2 linked regions of the Salipiger sp. CCB-MM3 genome follow. The protein of the gene in region 1 binds, or shares a complex with, the protein of each later gene. Links are inferred from orthologs where the notes say so. Each region holds a gene or a part of one and is shown on either strand. Other genes may lie near its edges.

Region 1 (11,038 bases):
CCGTCCAGATGCGATCGGAGGTGCCCCAGATCAGCTTGGCACCATCGGCGGCATACATCGGCAGCGCAAAGAGCGTGGTGCCGCGGCGCACCGCCTCGCGGTCGTCCACCGCCTCGATCCGCGTGCGCACGGCGAGCGCCACACGGTCGCGGAAGCGCATCTCGGATTGGTCAATCTCCTTGAGGCGCTGGGACATAGCCTCGTCGCCGCGCCGGTGGAAGGCGATCGCCATGTCCACCGCGCCGCGCGGGTAGAGCCCGCGGGCCACCACCGGGTCCACCCCGGCATCGCTTGCCGCCGCGCGGAAGGTCGTCTCGGACCAGCCGTCGAAGGCGACATGGTTCAGCGCCGCATCAAGCAGGCGCCCGGCAATATCTTCACTCATGGGGCCTCTCCTTTGACTTAATGGGTAGGAGTCTAGACAAGATTGGCAAGCCTTGCTATAGACCGGCTTCCTGCAATTTCCTTGCAACTCAAACTTAGAAAGGTGGTGAAAACCACATGCAGGTTAGTGTTCGCGACAACAACGTCGATCAGGCGCTCCGCGCCCTGAAGAAGAAGCTGCAGCGCGAAGGCGTTTTCCGCGAAATGAAGCTCCGGCAGCATTTCGAGAAACCGTCCGAGAAGAAAGCTCGCGAGAAAGCCGAAGCCATCCGCCGCGCCCGCAAGCTGGCGCGCAAGAAGGCTCAGCGCGAAGGTCTCCTCTAAGGTTCGCCTTTGAGATCTTGCTCGTGAGGTCAGCCAGCTGACCTTCCGACACAGAAGAAATTGACGACCCCCGGGGCCTGGCCTTCGGGGGTTTGTCGTTTCTGGCATACGGCTTTTGGGGCAGGGGGCTTGGATGCTCTTTGCGGCGCGCAAAAAGTAACCCCGGGAATGTCCCGGGGTTTCTTTTTGTTCGTGAGATGTGGCGGCGCCTTAGCTCGGCCCGATCATGAAGCAGGTGACCTGCCGGGCCTGCAGACGGCGGCAGGCAAGATCGGCGGTCTCGCGCGAAAGCCCCATGAAGTTGGCGTCAAAGCCGCTGGAGCGGTCGACCACCTTGCGCAGCGAGCCGTCGAGCGTGGCGGTCTCCATCAGCGCGGTTTTCAGCAGGATCTTCTCGGCGGCATAGCGGCTGGGATAGCGGCCCACATTGATGCCCCAGTGGCGCCCGCCCGAGGTCGACACGCGGGTGACGACTTCCTGCGTGTCGGGCTCTGCGATGGCGGCGGTCTCGAGGCTCACCGGCTCGGAGGCGCTGGCCAGAAGCATCTGCTGCGGGCGGCGCATAGGCTTAATCGAGGCGTCGGGCGCAATCCCCGTGTCGCCCTCTGCGATGGCGATGGCGGCTTCGACGGCAGCGGTTTCGGCGGCGGGCTGGTCGACCTGCGCGACGTCGATCTTTTCGGGAGCGACGGCCACCGTCGGCTCGACCTTGGCGACTTGTACGCTCTCCAGAACGTTGGCGATGTCATCCTCGACCCCGGCCACCAGCGGCGCGACATCGGTGCCGCTTACACCGGGACGTAGCTTCGGACGCAGGCTTTTGGGCACGGCGGCGGCGGCGACGCGGATCGACTTGCCGCGCAGGCCCGAATCATTGGGATCGGCATCGGCCACCATCATGTCATTGCCGATACGGCCCATATAGGAAGGCTTGGCCGGGCGGCGCAGGGCGACGTTGGTCTTGGCGCGCTTGAAGCCGAGGTTCAGAAGCTCGGCGCTTTTGGCGTTGCGCGCGGCGGTGGAGGTGCCGCCGAAGACCACGGAAATGATGCGCTCGCGTCCGCGCTCGGCGGAGGCGACGAGGTTGAAGCCCGCGGCGCGGGTGTAGCCGGTCTTGATGCCGTCGGCGCCTTGGTAGGCGGCAAGGAAGCGACGGTTGGTATTGGCCACTTCGCGCATGCCGGCATCGGTCGTGCGGCGCGAGAAGAGGTTATAATATTCGGGATAATCGTAGAGGATGTGCCGGCCCATGATCGCCATGTCGTGGGCGGTGGACAGATGGCCCTCGGTGGTCAGGCCATGGGCGTTTTTGTAGGTGGTGCGGGTCATCCCCAGCGCCTTGGCCGTGCGGTTCATCCGGCGGGCAAAGGCGGCTTCCGACCCTTCGATGGCCTCGCCGATGGCGGTGGCGGCGTCATTGGCCGACTTCACGGCGGCGGCGCGGATCAGGTAGCGAAGTTTGATCTTTTGCCCGGAGCGCAGGCCCAGTTTCGAGGGCGGCTCTGCTGCGGCATTGCGCGAGATGGTCACCACGGTGTCGAGGCTGATCTCGCCATGCTCCACCGCCTCGAAGGCGATGTAGAGCGTCATCATCTTGGTCAGCGATGCGGGGTGTAGCCGGGTTTCGGCGTTCTCCGAAAACAGGATTTCGCCTGATCTCGCATCCATCACCAGCGCTGCGTAGGGTGCAGCCCAAGCGCCCAGCGGGGCCACCAAGGTGAGCCAGATGAGTGTAAAAATATACAGGCCTGCTCGGCCCGGTCGCCACATGCGCCGTCCCGTCACGATACTCGCCTCTTCTGCCTCTCGCCCCGGTTTTCCGGTGGCCAACTGTTCTAGTTTGGGGAAACGCTAGCACGGGATGCTTAAAAAATAAAGCCTGCAGTGCCTTGATTTTCCGCAATTTTCCTGAATGTGATTTCCCATATATTGCGTTCTATCAGGCAGTTGGCCGCTAGAGAGGCGATTAAGGCAAAATTGTGCAAACTTATTCAGCCAATCGCGTGGACCAATTGTGCCAGCGCGCCCAAATGGGGAATCTCTCGAAATCTTGGGTGGTCGAGGCGGTCGTCATGCTCGAGGCTCCACGCCAGATCCTGCGGCACGAAGACACCCCAGCTGCCCGCGCGGATCGCCGGGTTCACATCGGATTTGAGCGAATTGCCCACCATCATCGCGGCCTCTGGGCCGCCGGGGCAGGCGGCGAAGATGCGGGCGTAGGTCTGCGGCTGCTTGTCCGAGACGATCTCGACCCGGTCGAACATCTCGCCCAAGCCTGATTGCGCCAACTTGCGCTCCTGATGCAGCAGATCGCCCTTGGTGATCAGCACGAGGTGGTGATCGGGGGCCAGCGCCTCGACCGCGTCCTGTGCATGCGGCAGCAGCTCGATCGGATGGGCCAGCATGTCCTGCCCGTACGAGAGGATCTGCCCGATGACCGTGCCGGGCACGCGGCCCTCGGTCACTTCCACCGCGGTCTCGATCATCGACAGAACGAAGCCCTTCACGCCAAAGCCATAGTGGCCGATGTTGCGCTTTTCGGCCTCCAGCAGCCGCGCGTCGAGGTGGTCTCGCGCCACGTGATCGGCCAGAAGATCGGCGAATCGCTCCTGCGTGAGATTGAAGAAGCGTTCGTTGTGCCAGAGCGTATCGTCGGCATCGAACGCGATTGTTTGCAGTTTCCTGTCCATAATGACGCCTCTTGGGGCCGCGGGTCTTTCCTCCGGGGCTGCTTGGATTTATATAGACCCTTCAAAGCCGGAACCGCAAAGCACACGCAAAGCAAAAGCGTCCTTGAGATGATCCAATCCGTCACGGCCCATAAAACCCGCATGACCGACCCGAACGACCCTCGCGATGGTGAGGGCGGCGCAGATGTCGTGCTCGAAACCAAGCCGAAAACCAAACGCCCGCCGCTCTATAAGGTGCTGCTGCTGAACGACGACTACACGCCGATGGAATTCGTCGTGCATGTGCTCGAGCGGTTCTTCGGCATGACTCACGCGCAGGCGTTCGAAGTGATGCTGACCGTCCATAAAAAGGGCGTCGCCGTCGTTGGCGTGTTCAGCCACGAGATCGCCGAGACCAAAGTGGGTCAGGTGATGGATTTCGCCCGGCGCCACCAGCATCCGCTGCAATGCACCATGGAAAAGGAGTGATCCGCCCGATCCGGCGGCTCGACCATGTCTGATACCCGATTGAGTTTCGCGCTTGAGGGAGGTCTTGACCTGCCCTCCGAAGGGCGCATCCTGCTGCTCGGCGCGCCCGGCGATTTCGACGCCAGCGCCCTGCCGCGTGAGCGCTGCACGGTTGTGCAACGCTCTGCCCCCGATTTCGCCGCTTGGGAGCGCCGTGGCTGGGATGTCGCCACCGCGCCCGAGGGAGAGTTCGCCGCCGCCATCGTCTTTCTGCCGCGCGCCCGCGACCGCGCCGAGACGTGGATCGCCGAGGCCTGTGCCGCCGCCAAGGGTGGTCTGGTGGTTGTCGACGGCCAGAAGATCGACGGCATCGACACCGCGCTGAAGGCTGTCCGCAAGCGCACCGAGGTGACCGGTCAGGTCTCGAAGGCGCATGGCAAGAGCTTCTGGTTCGCCGCCACCGACGCGCTCGCCGATTGGGCGCGCGGTCCGGCGCAGCTTGAGGGCGGCCAATGGACGGCGCCGGGCGTGTTCTCGGCCGATGGGCCGGACCCGGCGAGCGAGGCGCTGCTGGCCGCGCTGCCGCAGAAGCTGGGCACCAATGTCGCCGATCTGGGCGCGGGCTGGGGCGGGCTGGCGAACGGCATCCTCACGCGCGAAAAGATCGGCACGCTGCATCTGGTCGAGGCCGACCTGGTCGCGCTCGATTGCGCGCGCCGCAATGTCACCGACCCGCGCGCGCAGTTCCACTGGGCCGACGCGCTGAACTGGACGCCGCCCGCGCTGCTGGATGCGGTCGTGATGAACCCGCCGTTCCATACCAACCGGCGCAAGGCCGAGCCCTCGCTGGGGCAGGCGTTCATCGACGCGGCGGCGCGGATGCTGAAACCTTCGGGGCAGCTGTGGCTGGTGGCCAACCGGCATCTGCCCTATGAGACCCGCCTTGCCGAACGCTTCCGCAATTCCGACGAAATCGCCGGGGATGCGCGGTTCAAGATTCTACATGCCTCTCGCCCGGGGCGCTGATCGCGGCTAGCGTGGCGCAAACATCCAAGGGATTCCCATGAGTTTTTCCATCGAAGGCAAGACTGCCATCGTTACCGGTGCCGCCAATGGCGTGGGCCTCGCAATCGCGCGGCACTTCGCGGCGCGCGGCGCCAACGTCATGTTCGCCGACATGGACGAGGGCCGTCTGGCCAAGGAATGCGGCAAGTCCGAAGAAGACAGCACCATGCGCTACTTCGCCGGTGATCTGCGCGAAAAGCTGACGCTGGCCAACCTGCTGTCGGCGACGCTCGACGCCTATGACCGGGTGGATATTCTGGTGAACGGCGCGCGGCAGATCCTGCCCACCAATGTGCTCGACTGCGAAGATGCATCGCTCGAGACCATGCTGGGGCAGAACCTCGTGCCCGCCATGCGCCTCAGCCAGATCGTCGCTAAGCGGATGATCAAACAAGCGGAGGGCAACGAGGAAGAGCGCTGCGCCGGGACGATCGTCAATATCTCGTCGATCGCCGCCTGCCGCACCAACCCGCATCTGCTGGGCTATTCGGTGTCGGTCGCCGCGCTCGATCAGCTGACCCGCTCGATGGCGGTCTCGCTGGCCGAGCAGCGCATCCGGGTGAACTCGGTGGCTTTCGGCTCGCTGATGTCTTCGAGCCTGAAGAACATCCTCAAGGAGCATCCCGGCTACCGCGAAGAGATCGAAAAGCACACGCCCGCAGGCCGCATCGCCGGGCCGGGCGAGGTCTGCGAAGCGGTGCAGTTCCTTGCGTCCGAGGCCTCGGGCTTTATGACCGGCCAGATCATGACGGTCGACGGTGGCCGTACGCTGATCGACCCGGTCGGCGCGCCGATGCACTGAGCCGGGCAGGGGGGACGACATGACCGACGTGTTCGACGAGCGCAAAACACGCGCCTCGCATTGGTTCCGCGCGCTGCGCGACGAGATCGTGGGTGCTTTCGAGGGGCTGGAGGACAGCCATGGTTCGGGGCCGCTTTCGGATCACGCGGCGGGCCGCTTCACCGTGACGCCGACCACCCGCACCGCCGAAGATGGCAGCGACGCGGGCGGCGGGCTGATGAGCGTGATGCGCGGGGGCCGGGTGTTCGAGAAGGTCGGGGTCAACGTCTCGACGGTCTACGGCACGCTGGGCGAGGCGGCGCAGAAATCCATGGCGGCGCGCGGCGTGCCCGGTATCGAGACCGACCCGCGCTTCTGGGCCTCGGGGATCAGCCTTGTTGCACATATGCAGAACCCGCATGCGCCCGCGGTCCATATGAACACCCGCATGTTCTGGACCCCCGGCGCGTGGTGGTTCGGCGGCGGCTCGGACCTCAACCCCTGCCTCGAGTATGACGAGGACACGGCGCATTTCCATGCCACCCAGAAAGAGCATCTCGATCCGCATGGCGAGACGCTTTACCCCGAGCTGAAGGCTTGGGCGGACGAGTATTTTTACATCCCGCACCGCAAGCGCGCGCGGGGCGTCGGCGGCATCTTCATGGACGACCGCAACACTGGCGACTGGGAGGCGGATTTCGCCCTCACGCAGGACATTGGTCGGGCGTTCCTGCCCGCCTATCTGCCGCTGGTGGAGAAGCGCCGGGGCATGGAATTCGGTGAGGCGGAAAAAGACGCGCAGCTCGTGCATCGCGGGCTATATGCCGAATACAACCTCGTTTACGACCGGGGCACCAAGTTCGGCCTCGCCACCGGCCATGATCCCGACGCGGTGCTGATGAGCCTGCCGCCACTGGCGAAATGGGTCTGAGCTGAGCTTCAGGCGGGTGCGCTGGCGCGCCGCCCGCCCATCAGCATCTCGGTGGTCATGCCGCCGATCCACATGCAAAACAGCGCAAGCCACGCGGTCCCGGCGAAGATCGAGCCGCCGGTGACCCCCGCGCCGATGGCGCAGCCGCCCGCCAGCATCCCGCCAAAGCCCATCAGCGCCGCGCCGATCATCGCGTTGCGCAGCGGGGTGGGGCCTTCGAAGCCCTGAAGCTTCAACTCCCGCCCCCAAGCGGCGGCGATCAATGCGCCCGCAAAGACCCCGGCAATCAGCCCGATGTCGAAATCCACCACTGCCGGACGCTCGAGAAAGACCATCAGCGTATGCGCCGAGGGGCCGGTGAAAGTGGCGCTTTCCACCTGCACGGGCTCGAAGGCGACATTCGACAGCGCGAAGGTCAGCACCCACCCCAGCGCCACGGCAAAGCCGACGCCGGAGGCAAAGACCAGACGCGGCAGGCCGATGCGGTTGCGCCGCGCCAGTTCCAGCGCCAGAAGCGCGATGGCGAGGCCGAGGATCAGCCCCGAGGCGCGCGGCAGATGCAGCGCCGACAGCAGGTTCATATTGCGCCCGCCCTCGGTGATCCATAGCGCGGCGAGCCGGTCGCGCCACGGCGACAGGAGCCCCGAGAGCGACATCTGCGCCACCACCGCGAAGATCAGCCCCGAGATCACCGAACGCAGGTTGCCCGTCGCAGCGAGCACCAAGAGCCGCCCCGAGCAGCCGTTGGCCAGCACCATGCCCGCGCCGAACATCAGCCCGCCGATGATCGCTCCCGACCAGCTACCAGGCACCGCCATCATGCGCGCATTGGCGGCATCGAACAGGCCCAAAAGCTGCGCGCCCTGCACCCAGACCAGCGCGGTCGAGAAGGTCAGCAGCCAGACGGCCAGCTTGTCGCCCATGCTGCCGCGGGCAAATTCGACCACCGCCGCGCGCAGGCAAAAGCGCGAGCGCTGCGCGGCGATGCCAAAGACCGTGCCGGTGATCAGGCCGAAGAGCGCGGCGGTCGGGCCTTCGCCGATCACATCGACCAGTGCGACGAGTTCCATGGCTGTCCTCCTCCTCGGGGTGCCATCAAATCGCATGCGTGGAATGTGATCGCCTTGATCCAGATCACCGCGCGCTGTCTGGCTGCGACATCACGGTCGCTTTCTGGCGCGACGCCCGCGCGCGCTTGGCGGAGGGTCGCGCATGTGCCCCTTTGCGGAGTGTCCGACATGACCACCGTTCTGCAAGATATGCTCGTCACCGCCGCCCTCTCGGGCATTCCGGTTGTCGCCAACGCCGACCACGCGCCGCTTGAGGGCGGCGAGGATCCCGCCTTCGGGACGGTCCGCTGGCGCACGCTCTTCTGTGCGGATCGCACCGCCACCGCGGGAATGGTCATGGGCATCGCCGAGTTTGGCGCGCTTGGCACGCTGAAGCCTCATCGTCATGGGCCGGCCGAGATGTATTTCGGCCTTGCCGGCTCGGGCATCGTCACCATCGACGGCACTGCCCATGAGATCGGCCCGAATGTGGCGCTTTTCATCCCGGCGGACGCCGAGCATGGCACCGTGGCTGGGGCCGAGGGGCTGCGCTTTCTCTATGTCTTCCCGCGCGATCGCTTCTCGGAGGTTGAGTACCGCTTCTCGGAAAGCTGACGGGCGGGCCGGTTGCCTCTCGCCAAGCTGCGGGAAAGTGCTTATCGCAGGGTCATGACCCGTATCGTGCCCTTGGGGCAGGCCCGGGAGTTGCCGCTCTGGCGGCGCCCGGTGACGCTGCTTTTCCTCATGGCGATTGCCATGCCGCTCAGCTTTGCCACTTGGTCGGCGCTGCTGAACAATTTCGTCATCGAGGCGGCGCAGTTCGATGGCTCCGACATCGGCTGGCTGCACACGGTGCGCGAAATTCCGGGGTTCCTCGCCATTGGGGTGATCCTCGTGCTGCTGCTAATGCGCGAGCAGGTTCTGGCGCTGCTGGCTTTGACGCTGCTGGGCGTGGCGACGGCGGTGACGGCGTGGTTCCCCAGCATGGGCGGCCTGCTGATCGTCACGCTGCTGAGTTCCATCGGCTTTCACTACTACGAGACGGTCAACCAGTCGCTGCAGCTGCAATGGCTGCCGAAGGATCGCGCGCCGCAGATGCTGGGCTGGCTGCTGGCCGCGGCCTCGGGGGCGACGCTGATCGCCTATGTGGCCATCGTCATGACGTGGGAAGCCTTCGATCTTTCGTACAATTTCGTCTACATGGTCTCGGGCGGGCTGACGCTGGTGATCACCCTTTATTGCGCGCTGGCCTTTCCGCAGTTCGAAAGTCCGAACCCGCAGCGCAAATCCTTCGTCCTGCGCCGCCGCTACTGGCTTTATTACGCGCTGCAGTTCATGTCGGGCGCGCGGCGGCAGATCTTCGTGGTCTTCGCGGGGTTCATGATGGTCGAGCGCTTTGGCTTTGCCGTGCATGAGGTGACGGCGCTTTACCTGATCAACCTTTGCGCCAATATGGCGCTGGCACCGATGCTGGGCAAAGCCGTGCACCGCTTTGGCGAGCGGCGGGTGCTGCTGTTTGAATACGCCGGGCTGGTGCTGGTGTTTCTGGCCTATGGCGGGCTCTACTGGTTCCACTGGGGCGTGGTGCTGGCCTCGGTGCTCTATGTGATCGACCATATCTTCTTTGCGCTCGCGCTGGCGCTGAAGACCTATTTCCAGAAGATCGCCGATCCCGGAGACATCGCGCCCACCGCCGCCGTGGCCTTCACCATCAACCACATCGCGGCGGTCTTCCTGCCCTTCGCGCTGGGATATCTTTGGATGATCTCGCCGGGGGCGGTGTTCGGGCTGGCGGCGGGCATGGCGCTTGTGTCGCTGTCGCTGGCGCTGATGATCCCGCGCCATCCGAGCCCGGGCTACGAGACGATCTTTGCCCCGCGCCTGCCGCCGCAGCCCGCCGAGTGAGCTGCCAAAGCGCCCGCCGGCCCTGCACGGCAAGGCTGGCGCTGCAGCGGCAAACGCGCTATCGGGCAGGCCAACCCTGAACGGAGAGCATCACATGGCCAAGACCTGGACCGCCTTCACCAAGCTGAGCGACAAGACCGCTGCCGAGGCCCTGGGCGAGGCCATCGAAGATCTTGAACCCGAACCCACGGGCGTTGGCGTTTTCGAGATCGAAGACGGCAGTGGCACATGGGAAGTGGGCGGCTATTTCCTCGAGCCGCCGAGCGATGTCGAACTGGCGCTGCTGTCGGCGGCCTATGGCGCGGCGCCCTTCGTGGTGTCGGAAGTGCCCGATCAGGATTGGGTCGACAAGGTGCGCCGTGAGCTGACCCCGGTCGAGGCCGGGCGCTTCTTTGTCTACGGCTCGCATGACGCCGACAAGATCCCCGAAGGCGCCGAGCCGCTGCTGATCGAGGCCGCCATGGCCTTTGGCACCGGCCACCACGGCACCACGCTGGGCTGCCTGCGCGCGCTCGACCGGCTGTCGAACGAGGGTATGGTTGGCCAGAATGTGGCGGATATCGGCTGCGGCACCGCCGTTCTGGGCATGGCCGCCGCGCGCATCTGGCCGAACCCGGTGATCGTGTCGGACATCGACGAGGTCGCGGTGGAAGTGGCCGAGGCCAACGTGCGCGCCAACGACCTCACTGGCAAGGTGATCTGCGTCGAAGCCGCCGGTTTCGGCCACCCCGAGCTTGCCGCGCGCGCGCCCTATGATCTGGTGTTCGCCAATATCCTCAAGCAGCCGCTGATCGATTTGGCGCCCGATATGTCGGCGCATCTGGCACCGGGCGGGCGTGCGATCCTCTCGGGCATCCTGATCCGTCAGGCCGACGAGGTGATCGCAGCCTATGCCGCTGCGGGCGTCGATCTGGTGTGCCGCGACGAGATCGGCGAATGGGTGACCCTGACCCTGCGCAAGCCTTCGTGAACGAAAAGCGGCGTAATCGCCGCTTTTTAGCCTAAATTTTGCCGCGCTTTGAGAGCAAATACGCCACGTATTTGTTTGTTTAGAGGGGTTCCGCGGTATGGAAAGCGCTCTCAAGAGTTTCGAGCGTCGTCAGCGTGCGGTTGCGCAAAAGCACCGGAAACTGGCACAGGGCTATGTCACCAAGATCAATCGCAACGGGGTGTTCGAGCACCGACCGATCCGGCGCATTTCGCCGGTGCGCCTGCGCGGGCTGCTGCTGACGATCCTTGGGTTTCTGGTGTTCAAAGGCGTGATGCTCGCCAATCTCGGCTCGGATCATTACGCCGAGCATTTGGCGCGTCTGTCCGACGGCAGCTTTGCCGACAAGCTGGGAGCATGGGTGCTGGGGGTCGATCCGGTCACGCTGTGGATCGGGATCGGGCTGCAGGCTCTGCTGGGCTAAAACGCCGACAAGAGTTGGCGGTCATTGGAGCCGCTTGCGCATATCCTGCA
Region 2 (11,218 bases), 640 kb from region 1 along the record:
ACGCCACCTTCCGCTTCATCTCGGACCCGAGCGCGGCCTTCGCGGCGATGATGGCGCAGGATATCGACGCTTTCGCCGGCTACCCGGCCCCCGAGAACCTCGCGCAGTTCGAGGCCGACCCGCGCTTTCAGGTGCTGGTGGGCTCGACCGAGGGCGAGACGATCCTCGCGATGAACAATGGCGCCGAGCCCTTCGACGATCCGCTGGTGCGCGAGGCGGTGGCCCATGCCATCGACCGGCAGGCGATCATCGACGGCGCCATGTTCGGCCTCGGCACGCCGATCGGCACGCATTTCGCGCCGCATAATCCCGATTACGTCGATCTGCTGGGCCTGTCGGGGTACGATCCCGAAAAGGCCCGGACGCTGCTCGAGGACGCGGGCTATCCCGATGGGTTCACCACCACGCTGAAGCTGCCGCCGCCCTCCTACGCGCGCCGCGGCGGCGAGATCATCGCCGCGCAGCTGCGCGAGATCGGCATCCAGACCGAGATCACCAACCTCGAATGGGCGCAATGGCTCGAAGAGGTGTTCCGCGGCAAGGATTTCGGCCTGACCATCGTCAGCCACACCGAGCCGATGGACATCAATATCTACGCCCGGCCCGATTATTACTTCCAATATGACAACCCGGCGTTTCAGGATCTGATGGCGCAGCTCACCGCCACCACCGATCCGGCGGCGCGCTCCGAACTGCTGAAGCAGGCGCAGAGCATGATCGCCGAGGATCACGTCAACGGCTTCCTGTTCCAGCTGGCCTTCCCGACCATCGCCGACGCGCATCTGCACGGGCTCTGGCAGAACCAGCCGACGCAGGCAACCGATCTCACCGGTGTCTACTGGGACGAGTGACGCAACGCCGGGGGCGCTGCCCCCGGACCCCCGGGATATTTCAGTCTAGGCGAAGGAGGAACGTCCTGCGCTTCGTCTAGATGAAAATATCCCCGCCGGAGGCAGGCCGGAGCGCGCCGCGTGCAGAAGCCTGCGAGGTCAGGGCAGCAGCAACCGCTGCAGGCTGCGGCCCATGACGCGGGCGCTGTCGAGCATGTCGCTGACGCCGATCCACTCGTCGGGCTTATGGGCCAGTTCCAGCACGCCGGGACCGTAGGCGATGCAGTTTTTCAGCTTGCCGATGCGGTCGATGTGCTTCTGGTCGTAGCTGCCGGGCGAGGCGACATAGGTGGGATCCTGCCCCAGCACCTCGCGGATCGCCTCGGCGACCGTGGTGACCACCGGGGCGGATTTGTCGGTCATCGAGGGGATGACCCGGTTGAGTTCCCGTATTTCGTAGTCAAACTGCGGACGGCGGGATTTCAGGTCGTCCAGCAGCGCGATCACCTCGTCCTGCACACCCTCGACCGTTTCCTCGATCAGAAACCGGCGGTCGATCACGATGCGGCAGCTGTCGGGCACGCAATGGGCCGGAAGCCCCTCGTGCTCTTCGGGCTGGCCGCCGTGGATCGAGTTGATGTTCATCGTCGAATTGCGCGCGCCCTCGGGGACCACGGGCATGTCGGTGGTGCGGGCGGCCATAGCCGGGAACAAGGTCTGCTCGAAGGCATCCAGAACGGCGCCCATGTGGCGAATGGCGCAATCGCCGAGGAAGGGCATTGAGCCATGGGCGATCTCGCCCTTGGTCTCGATCTCAGCCCACCAGCCGCCGCGATGGCCAAGGCAGATGCGGTGTTTGTCGAGCGGCTCGGGGATGATCACATGTTGCACGCGGCTCGGGGCGAAACAGCCCTCCTTGGCCAGATGCGCGACGCCGCCGTAGCCGCCGGATTCCTCGTCCGCCGTGGCGCTGATTTCCACCGCCCCGGCAAAATCGCGATGGGCTTCGAGAAAGGCCTCCACCGCGATCACCGAGGCGGCGAGCCCGCCCTTCATGTCGCAGGTGCCGCGCCCGTAGATGCGATCGCCCTCGAGCGCGCCGCCAAAGGGATCGCGGGTCCAGCCGTTGCCCACCTCGACCACGTCGTGATGCGAGTTGAAATGCACGCACTCGCCGGGGCGCCTGCCCTCGCGGCGGGCGACGAGGTTCCAGCGCGGGTATTTTTCGCTGTCGCCGGGGGCCCCCTCTGCGCGGACCAGCGTGCAGTCAAAGCCGCGCGCGGCGAGGCGGCGCTGCAGATACTCGCAGATGTCGCGGTAATACTGTCCCGGCGGGTTCAGCGTGGGGATGCGCACGAGATCTTGCGTCAGGGCGATCAGATCGTCGCGCTTCTCGGCAATACGGCCTTCGAGGCTAGTGGCGGAATGGGAGGTGGTGGCGTCGGTCATGCCAGCACTCTTCCCCCGTTTCGCGCGCTACGCAAGCGTGGCGCGCGGGCAGGCAGGGCTCGGACAGGCAGGGCTCGGGCAAGGCTCCGGGAAGAGGCGGCTCAGGGGAAGCGCAGCCGCGGGGCCTCGCCCAGCGGGATGGGTCCGAGGCGGGCGCGACCCTCGTCGAGGGTCAGCGGCAGGTCGAGCGTCTCGCGGTTGCCCGAGAGGCCGGCGATCAGCCCCAGCCCGTCCTCGAGCATCTGCGCCATATTCTCGGGCAGCTGGCCGCTCTGCTGTGCCATGGCGATCATCTCGCGCCAGTTCACCGCCTTCACGGTGACCTCACCATCCATCCGGCCCCGGTCGTCGACATCCACCTCGCCGGCCACCTTCAGCTGCAGGTCGTCCACCTTGTATTCGGCGAGGCGCAGATCGACGCGGGTGGGCTGCGGGTGCGGACCGGACTGCTGGCCGACGCGCAGCGGCAGATCGGTGTCGAACCCCGCATCCAGCCGGATGGCATCGGCCACGCGACCGCCCGAGCCCGCGATGGCATCGGCGCCGACGGCGATGCGGTAGCTGGTCTCGGCATCCTCGTCGCGGGTGAGCGCGGCGGTCAGACCGGCCAGTGCGGCGGTGGTAGCGCCGGTGAGGTTGAGCGTCTGGCTTTCGAAATTGGCGCGCACCACGGTGTCGCCCTCGTGGATGAAGCTGGCGCGCATCCCGTCCGAAGCGACCTGCGTCTCGCCCATTTCGGTGGTGACGGTCATCTGCGGCGGGAAGGCGAGGATCTCATGCCCGAAGTTGTAGACCAGCCGGTAGATATCGACGAAGGGCGCCTCCCAGCGCAGCCCGTCGGGGCTTGCCAGCACCAGCCCGCTCAGCCGCGCGTCCATGCGGTTGGGAAAGCCCTTGATGGTCAGGTCGTCATAGGTGGCGGTCCAGCCCTCGGTGCGGCGCGCCTCCATCCAGCTGTCGATCGCCTTGCGCTCGAAATGGGCGGACACGAACCAGAAGCCCGACCACGCCAGCGCGGCCACGATCACCGCAATTGCAAGTTTCTTCACCGCAACGCCCCCCTTTTCCGAAGCAACCGTTTGGTGTTTACAGCTGGCATGCGGAAAGGACCAGAATGATGGCGCTTTGGGTCTTCGGATATGGCTCACTTCTTTGGAACCCCGGCTTTCCCGTGGCGGAGAGCGCGCATGCCACGCTGCCCGGCTACCGCCGCTCGTTCTGCATGCGCTCGATCCACCACCGCGGCACCCCAGAGGCGCCGGGGCTGGTGCTGGCGCTGGATGCGGAAGACGAGGCCTCTTGCGAGGGGCTGGCGCTGCGCGCCCAGCCGGGCACCGAGGGGCCGACGCTGGCCTATCTGCGTGATCGTGAACTGGTCTCGGCGGCCTATTACGAGGCGACATTGCCTCTGGTGCTGCAGGACGGGCGCGAGGTGGAGGCGGTGACCTATATCATCGATCCCGACCACATTCAGTACTGCGGCGGGCTGGACCTTGAAGAGCAGGCGCGGATCATCGCCCAGGCCATCGGCGGACGCGGGCCGAACACCGAATATCTCTACAACACCACGGCGCATCTGGAACATCTGGGCATTCCTGATGCCGAGTTGCACTGGTTGACGGAACGTGTTCGTGCGCTTGTGGATAACGGCTTGGCTTGATTGGGGCGAACCCTTAGGCTGAAAAGCGGAATTTTCGCTTTGATCAGGTGCCCGTAATGGACCGACGCGACCTCGAGGCAGAGGCCCATTTCAGCCAACCCGTCCGCCAGATCCTGCTGATGCTGGCGGTGCTCGGCCTCTGCGGGGCGGGCGCCTTTCTGGTGCTGCCGCGCGTGTTGCCGGTGTTCCAGTCGAACCCCTATCTCAACGGCTTCATCCTGTTCGTGTTCGTGCTCGGGGTTCTGGCCTGTTTCCTGCAGGTGGCGCAGCTGATCACTTCGGTGCGCTGGATCGAAGGGTTTGCCTCGGGCCGCGACGCGGGTGCCCGTCCGCCGCGTCTACTGGCGCCGCTGGCGGCGCTGCTGCGACGGCATGACAAGCGGCTGCAGATCACCACCACCTCGACGCGCTCGATCCTCGACTCCGTGGCCACGCGGATCGACGAGGCGCGCGAGATCACCCGCTACATCGTCTCGCTGCTGATCTTCCTTGGCCTGCTGGGCACTTTCTACGGGCTGGCCACCACGGTGCCCGCGCTGGTCGACACGATCCGCAGCCTTGTGCCCGAAGAGGGCGAGAGCGGGGTGCAGACCTTCTCGCGCCTGATGAGCGGGCTTGAGGGGCAGTTGGGCGGCATGGGCGTGGCCTTTGCCTCCTCGCTGCTGGGTCTTGCCGGCTCGCTGATCGTCGGGCTGCTGGAGCTTTTCGCCGGGCACGGGCAGAACCGCTTTTACCGCGAGCTTGAAGAATGGCTCAGCTCGATCACCAAGCTCAGCTTCTCCTCTGGCGAAGGCGAGGGCGGCGGTGACGAGGCGCTGATCGGCATGGTGCTCGACCAGATGAACGATCAGATGGGCCGGATGACCGCCCTCTATGCCGAGAGTGAGCAGGGCCGGATGGAGATCGAGGGGCGGCTCGGGCAACTGGCCGATTCCATCGAGCGGATGACCGAGCGGCTGGAAGCCACGGCGCCTTCCTCGAATTCTCTGGCCCGCATCGCCGAAGGGCAGGAAAAGCTGATCGAAGTGCTGGAAAGCCGCGAGAGCGCCGAGGGGCTGGATGCCGAAAGCCGGATGCGCCTGCGCTCGATCGACGTGCAGATGCTGCGGCTTCTCGAAGAGGTGGCGGCGGGCCGTCAGGAAAGCATGGCCGAACTGCGCACCGATCTGGCGACGCTGACCCGCGCCATCGGGCAGATCGCCCGCCCGCAAGCGCCGCAGGTGCGCGCCGTGCGTCCCGGCCCGGCCCGTTCCGGCGGGACCGAGGGCTGATCCATGGCTCTGTCGCGCCGCACCGGGGCCCGTCTACAGGCCAACATCTGGCCCGGTTTCGTCGATGCGATGACCGGGCTTCTGCTGGTGCTGATGTTCGTGCTCACCATCTTCATGGTGATCCAGTTCGTGCTGCGCGAGACCATCACCGGGCAGGAGAGCGAGCTTGACAGTCTGACCGGCGAGATCGCCTCGCTGTCGCAGGCGCTGGGGCTGCAGGAACGGCGCAACACCGCGCTGACCAACCAGCTTGGCGAGCTGGAATCCACCCTCACCGACACCGAGGCGCAGCTGGCAGAGCAGCGCTCGATCATCGCCTCGCTCACCGCGCAGCGCGACGCGCAGCAGGGGCGGATCGCCTCTTTCGAAGAGCAGGTCGCCTCGCTGATCGCCGAGCGTGACGACGCGCGCGGCACCGTGGCGGATCTCTCGCAAGAGCGCGACAGCCTCAGTTCCGAGCGCGATGCGCTGGAGACCGCGCTGGCCTCGGCCCGCTCCGAGATGGACGCGCAGCAGGAGGCGGCACGGCTTGCCGCCGCCAAGCGCGAGGCGCTTGAGGCGCTGGTGGCCGATCTGCGCGCACAGAACGCCGACAAAGAGCAGCAGCTGGGCGGGCTGACCGCGCAGGTGAGCGAGCTGCAGGACGATCTTTCCGAAGAGGAACAGCAGCGTCTGGCCGAGGCCGAAGCCGCCGCCGCGCTGCGCAAGCGGCTTGAAGGCGCGCAGGCCGAACTGACCTCGATGACGCTGGCGCTGGAGCAAGAGCGCAAGCAGGCCGAGGACACGCTGACGCTTCTGGCCGCCGCGCGGCAGGGCCGCGAGGAACTGACCGCCCGGCTCGCGGCGGCGCTGGCGGCGGATGATTCCGACGCGCTGGAGGCGCGCGTCGCCTCGCTCGAAACGCAGCTGGCGCAGGCGCAGGACGCGGGCGATAGCGCCGCGGGCGAGATGGCCGCGCTGCGCAGCGATCTGGCCGCGGCACGCCGCGCGCGCGACGCTGCCGAGGTGAAGCTGGCCGAGGCGCTGGCGGCGCAGAGCGATGTCGAGCTCGATGCCAAACAAGTGCAGGAGCGGCTTGCCGCGGCGCTGGCCGCAAAGGCCGCCGCAGAGGCCAAGCTCTCGGAGGGGCTGAGCGAGGACGAACGCCAGCAGGCGCTGCTGGCGCAGGCGCGCTCGGAGCTTCAGGACAGCGAGGCGCGGGCGAGCGCCGCGCAGAAACAGTCGGAGCTGCTGAACCAACAGGTCGCCGCGCTGCGCACGCAACTGTCGCAACTGCAGGGGCTGCTCGACGAAAGCCGCGAGAAGGATGCCGAGGCGCAGGTGCAGATCCAGAACCTCGGGACCGACCTCAACGCCGCGCTGGCGCGGGTTGCCGCCGAAGAGCGCAAGCGCCGACAGCTTGAAGAGGCCGAGCGGAAGCGGCTCGAGGCGCAGGCGCAGGATCTGGAGCGCTACCGCTCGGAATTCTTCGGGCGTCTGCGCGAGGTCGTGGGCGATCAGGAGGGCATCCGCATCGAGGGTGACCGTTTCGTCTTCTCGTCAGAGGTGCTGTTCCCGCCGGGCGGCGCGCAGCTTTCGGTTGCGGGCGAGCAGGAGATTGCCAAGGTCGCCGGGCTGATCCGCACCATCGCGCAGGAGATTCCGCCGGGGTTGAACTGGATCCTGCGGGTCGATGGGCACACGGATGACACGCCTCTGCGCCCCGGCGCGCCCTTTGCCGACAACTGGGAGCTGAGCCAAGCGCGGGCGCTGTCGGTGGTGCGCTACATGGTCGAGAACGAGGGCATTCCGCCGCAGCGGCTCTCGGCCAATGGCTTCGGGCAGTTCCAGCCGATCAACCCGGCGGACACCCCCGAGGCGCGCGCCCAGAACCGCCGGATCGAGTTGAAGCTGACCGAGAAGTAAGCGGCTGTCGCGGGATCGCGGCTCAGTCCTTGGTGAACTCCATGCGGTAGATGACCTCTTCGCCGGTGGCGGGGTCCGTACCGGGAGCGCCGCTGATCACCAGACGCTCGCCGGCGAGCGTGAAGGGCCGCTCGAGTGCCCCCTGCCATTTGGGGTTCCACGAGCCGTCGACCTCATGGATCACCCTATCGCCTTCGAGGCGGTAGCTGGCGACATAGGCCAGCATGTCGTCAAAGAGCGCGGCCTTCTCTTCCACCGTCCACGGCCTGTCGCCGGGCGGCAATCGGTTGCCGCGAAAGACTGTTGCCATCATCCGCCCGCAGCTGTGATAGGCGATATAGCCGATGGGGGCAGGGCCGAGCGCATCTGTGGTCTCGCCCGTCGCCACCGCCGTGCGCGTCCAAGCCTTCATGCGCCACGACCCGATCAGGTCCTCTGTCTTCGCCATGGCTTTCCCCTCCTCGGTCCGCACACCTGCGGATGATGCACGCGGCGGGGGCATCGTGCCAAGCCCGTCGTGCGATGGGCGGCACAGGATCTGCGGGCAGGGGGGGGTGCCGGGCACAAAAAATCCCCGCCGGGCGGACCGGCGGGGATGGTGTTTGCGATGCCGTCTGGCGTCAGTCGGCGGTCAGAAGCGGCGGCTTGCGCGAGGAGAGGCGGAGCTTGTCCGGCCCTTCCGTCTTCAGCACCAGCTTGTCGTCCTTGACGGTGACCTTGACCAGACCGCCCTTGACCAGCTTGCCGAAGAGCAGTTCCTCGGCCAGCGGCTTCTTGATGTTTTCCTGGATCACGCGGCCCAGCGGACGCGCGCCCATCTTGTCGTCATAGCCCTTGTCGGCCAGCCATTCAGCCGCCGGCTTGGTGAGCTCGATCGACACGTTGCGATCCATGAGCTGCGCTTCGAGCTGCAGCACGAACTTCTCGACCACCGAGAGGATGACCTCTTTGGGCAGCGGCTGGAAGCTGATCACCGCGTCGAGACGGTTGCGGAATTCCGGCGTGAAGGTCCGCTCGATGGCGGCGGTGTCCTCGCCTTCGCGGCGGTCGCGACCGAAGCCGATGGCCGCCTTGGCCTGTTCCGCGGCACCCGCGTTCGAGGTCATGATGAGGATCACATTGCGGAAATCCACCGTGCGGCCGTTGTGGTCGGTCAGCGAGCCGTGGTCCATCACCTGCAGCAGGATGTTGTAGACATCCGGGTGTGCCTTCTCGATCTCGTCGAGCAGAAGCACGCAGTGCGGGTGCTGATCCACGCCATCGGTGAGCTGGCCACCCTGATCGAAGCCGACATAGCCCGGAGGCGCACCGATCAGACGGCTGACCGCGTGTTTCTCCATGTATTCGGACATGTCGAAGCGCAGCAGTTCCACGCCGAGCGAGCTTGCAAGCTGCTTGGCCACCTCGGTTTTGCCGACGCCGGTGGGGCCAGCGAAGAGGTAGTTGCCGATGGGCTTCTCGGGTTCGCGCAGGCCGGCACGCGCCAGTTTGATCGCCGAAGACAGCGCCTCGATGGCATTGTCCTGACCGAAGACCACGCGCTTGAGCGTCGCTTCGAGGTCCTTGAGCACCTCTGCGTCGTTCTTGGACACGTTCTTCGGGGGGATGCGGGCAATCTTCGCCACGACATCCTCGATCTCCTTGGCGCCGATGGTCTTGCGACGCTTGCTCTCGGCCACGAGGTGCTGCGCTGCGCCGGCTTCGTCGATCACGTCGATCGCCTTGTCGGGCAGCTTGCGGTCATTGATGTAGCGGGCCGAAAGCTCGACCGCCGACTTGATCGCATCCTGCGTGTATTTCACCGAGTGGTGCTCTTCGAAGTAGGGCTTGAGGCCCTTGAGGATCTTCACCGCATCATCGACCGAAGGCTCGTTCACGTCGATCTTCTGGAACCGGCGGCTGAGCGCACGGTCCTTTTCGAAGTGCTGGCGGAACTCTTTGTAGGTGGTCGAACCCATGGTGCGCAGCTTGCCGCCCTGAAGCGCGGGCTTCAGCAGGTTGGAGGCATCCATGGCGCCGCCGGAGGTGGCCCCGGCACCGATCACCGTGTGGATCTCGTCGATGAAGAGAACCGCGTCGGGATGCTCTTCAAGCTCGGTCACCACGGCCTTGAGCCGCTCTTCGAAGTCGCCGCGGTAGCGAGTGCCCGCCAGCAGCGCGCCCATGTCGAGCGAGTAAATCGTGGTGTTCGACAGCACCTCGGGGGTGTCGCCGTTGACGATCTTGCGCGCGAGACCCTCGGCGATGGCGGTTTTGCCAACACCGGGATCGCCCACCAGAAGCGGGTTGTTCTTGCGGCGGCGGCAGAGCACCTGAATGCAGCGCTCAACCTCGGATTCGCGGCCGATCAGCGGATCCACATCGCCCTTGCGGGACTTGGCGTTGAGGTCGACGCAGTATTTCGCCAGCGCCGATTCCTTGTTGTCGGCAGCCTGCGTGGTTTCGGCCTTGGCCTCTTCCTCGTTGTCCTGTGCGCCGCTCACCGGGCGGCTTTCGCCGTAGGCCGGGTTTTTCGCCACGCCGTGGGCGATGAAGTTGACAGCATCGTAGCGCGTCATGTCCTGCTCTTGCAGGAAGTAGGCGGCATTGCTCTCGCGCTCGGCGAAGATGGCGACGAGCACGTTCGCCCCGGTCACCTCGGTACGGCCCGAGCTTTGGACGTGGATGGCGGCGCGCTGGATCACGCGCTGGAACGCGGCGGTCGGCACCGCCTCCGAGCCTTCGACGTCGGTCACGAGGTTGGAAAGGTCCTCGTCGATGAATTCCACCAGCGTGGTGCGCAGCTCCTCGGTGTCCACCGAGCAGGCTTTCATCACGCGGGCGGCGTCGGGTTCGTCGATCAGAGCCAGAAGAAGGTGCTCGAGCGTCGCAAATTCGTGGCTGCGGGAGTTCGCCAGCGCCAAGGCCGAGTGAATTGCCTGCTCAAGAGTGTTCGAGAATGAAGGCACGGCGTGCTCCTTCTTGTCTGCGTCGGGCACAGGCCCAACATTGCCTCTTACCGTTAAAGTTTGGTCGATACGGACCATCCTTCAAGTGTTTTCTAAGCTTGCGGCGCTCACATTTAACGCGATTGTCGCAACGTGGCGTGAAATGTGGCGGCTTAGAAGCGGTCCTTCCGGGCTCGGATCTCGGCGAATACCGACACGTCATCTGCCCCGGTCATCGCGAGGGTCTCGCGGATCGCGGGCGAATCCGGGCGTAGGAAAGGGTTGGTGGCCAGTTCCTCGGACAGCACGCAGGAGGCGGTTGGTCGCCCCTCTGTCCGGGCTTTGGCGATGGCGTCACTACGCAATTTAAGCGCAGCGTTCTGAGGTTCAATAGTAAGCGCGAAACGTGCGTTTCCGGAAGTGTATTCGTGACCCGAGTAAACGGTGGTCTCCGGCGGCAGGGCGATCAGGCGCTGCATCGAGGCCCACATCATCGCGGCGTCCCCTTCAAAAAGCCGTCCGCAGCCAAGCGCCATGAGGCTGTCTGCGGTGAACACCGCCTCGGCCTGCGGCATATAAAAGGCCACATGGCCCAGCGTGTGGCCCGGCACGTCGATCACATGCACGCCGACGCCATCCACAGAGAACTCGTCGCCCCCGCCCACGAGCTGATCCAGCCCGTCGATCTTTGCGGCTTCGGCGCGCGGGCCGATGACCGTGCAGCCGTAGCGCGCCTTCAGCGGTGCGATTCCCTCGACGTGGTCGTGATGGTGGTGGGTGATGAGAATCGTGCTCAGGCTCCAGCCGCGCGAGTCGAGTTCTGCTTTGATCGGACCCGCCTCGGGGGCGTCGATCAGGATGACACCCTCGGGACCGTTCACCAGATAGGCATAATTGTCCGAAAGGCAGGGGACGGTGACGACGTCGAGAGGCATGGCTTTTCCTTCAAGGCTTTGACAGACTGGCCCCCAAGAGTGACGCAAGGGACGACGACCCGCAATGCATCCAGATGTGCAGGCGCTCCGCGACTTCTATTATCGCAGTGCGCTGGGGCGCGCGGCGCGCGGTGCCCTGCGCGATCAGGTGCTGCGACTCTGGCCCGAGGCGCAGGGGCTGAATGTGGCGGGCTACGGTTTTGCCGTGCCGGTTCTGCGGCCCTATCTTGCGCAGGCGCGG

Evidence for each region.
Region 2: the proteins of clpS (region 1) and clpA are in contact, whole or in part, in a solved structure (PDB 1LZW), measured with the Escherichia coli proteins. The link is inferred for Salipiger sp. CCB-MM3 from one-to-one orthologs.

Annotation. Positions count from the first base shown.
Region 1 is NZ_CP014595.1:1,210,821-1,221,858, reverse strand. The notes cover bases 2,348-5,202. They hold clpS (ATP-dependent Clp protease adapter ClpS), read left to right. Parts: upstream 2,348-3,539; coding sequence 3,540-3,866; downstream 3,867-5,202. Other genes in these bases: AYJ57_RS05915 (SDR family NAD(P)-dependent oxidoreductase), read left to right, coding at 4,909-5,202; AYJ57_RS05920 (class I SAM-dependent methyltransferase), read left to right, coding at 3,891-4,871; AYJ57_RS05930 (HAD family hydrolase), read right to left, coding at 2,700-3,398; AYJ57_RS05935 (D-alanyl-D-alanine carboxypeptidase family protein), read right to left, coding at 2,348-2,478. In the rest of the region: AYJ57_RS05945 (COQ9 family protein), read right to left, coding at 1-385; rpsU (30S ribosomal protein S21), read left to right, coding at 502-708; more of AYJ57_RS05935, read right to left, coding at 919-2,347; more of AYJ57_RS05915, read left to right, coding at 5,203-5,712; hemF (oxygen-dependent coproporphyrinogen oxidase), read left to right, coding at 5,732-6,622; AYJ57_RS05905 (YeeE/YedE family protein), read right to left, coding at 6,631-7,692; AYJ57_RS05900 (cupin domain-containing protein), read left to right, coding at 7,861-8,286; AYJ57_RS05895 (MFS transporter), read left to right, coding at 8,341-9,576; AYJ57_RS05890 (50S ribosomal protein L11 methyltransferase), read left to right, coding at 9,671-10,546; AYJ57_RS05885 (hypothetical protein), read left to right, coding at 10,644-10,988. UniProt on the Escherichia coli protein: Involved in the modulation of the specificity of the ClpAP-mediated ATP-dependent protein degradation.
Region 2 is NZ_CP014595.1:1,847,923-1,859,140, forward strand. The notes cover bases 7,400-10,434. They hold clpA (ATP-dependent Clp protease ATP-binding subunit ClpA), read right to left. Parts: upstream 10,064-10,434; coding sequence 7,736-10,063; downstream 7,400-7,735. Other genes in these bases: AYJ57_RS09005 (lipocalin-like domain-containing protein), read right to left, coding at 7,400-7,563; gloB (hydroxyacylglutathione hydrolase), read right to left, coding at 10,216-10,434. Also shown: AYJ57_RS08975 (ABC transporter substrate-binding protein), read left to right, coding at 1-851; AYJ57_RS08980 (acetylornithine deacetylase/succinyl-diaminopimelate desuccinylase family protein), read right to left, coding at 990-2,279; AYJ57_RS08985 (DUF2125 domain-containing protein), read right to left, coding at 2,381-3,328; AYJ57_RS08990 (gamma-glutamylcyclotransferase), read left to right, coding at 3,397-3,939; AYJ57_RS08995 (biopolymer transporter ExbB), read left to right, coding at 3,996-5,210; AYJ57_RS09000 (peptidoglycan -binding protein), read left to right, coding at 5,214-7,115; more of AYJ57_RS09005, read right to left, coding at 7,138-7,399; more of gloB, read right to left, coding at 10,435-10,977; AYJ57_RS09020 (methyltransferase domain-containing protein), read left to right, coding at 11,042-11,218. UniProt on the Escherichia coli protein: ATP-dependent specificity component of the ClpAP protease. It directs the protease to specific substrates. It has unfoldase activity. The primary function of the ClpA-ClpP complex appears to be the degradation of unfolded or abnormal proteins.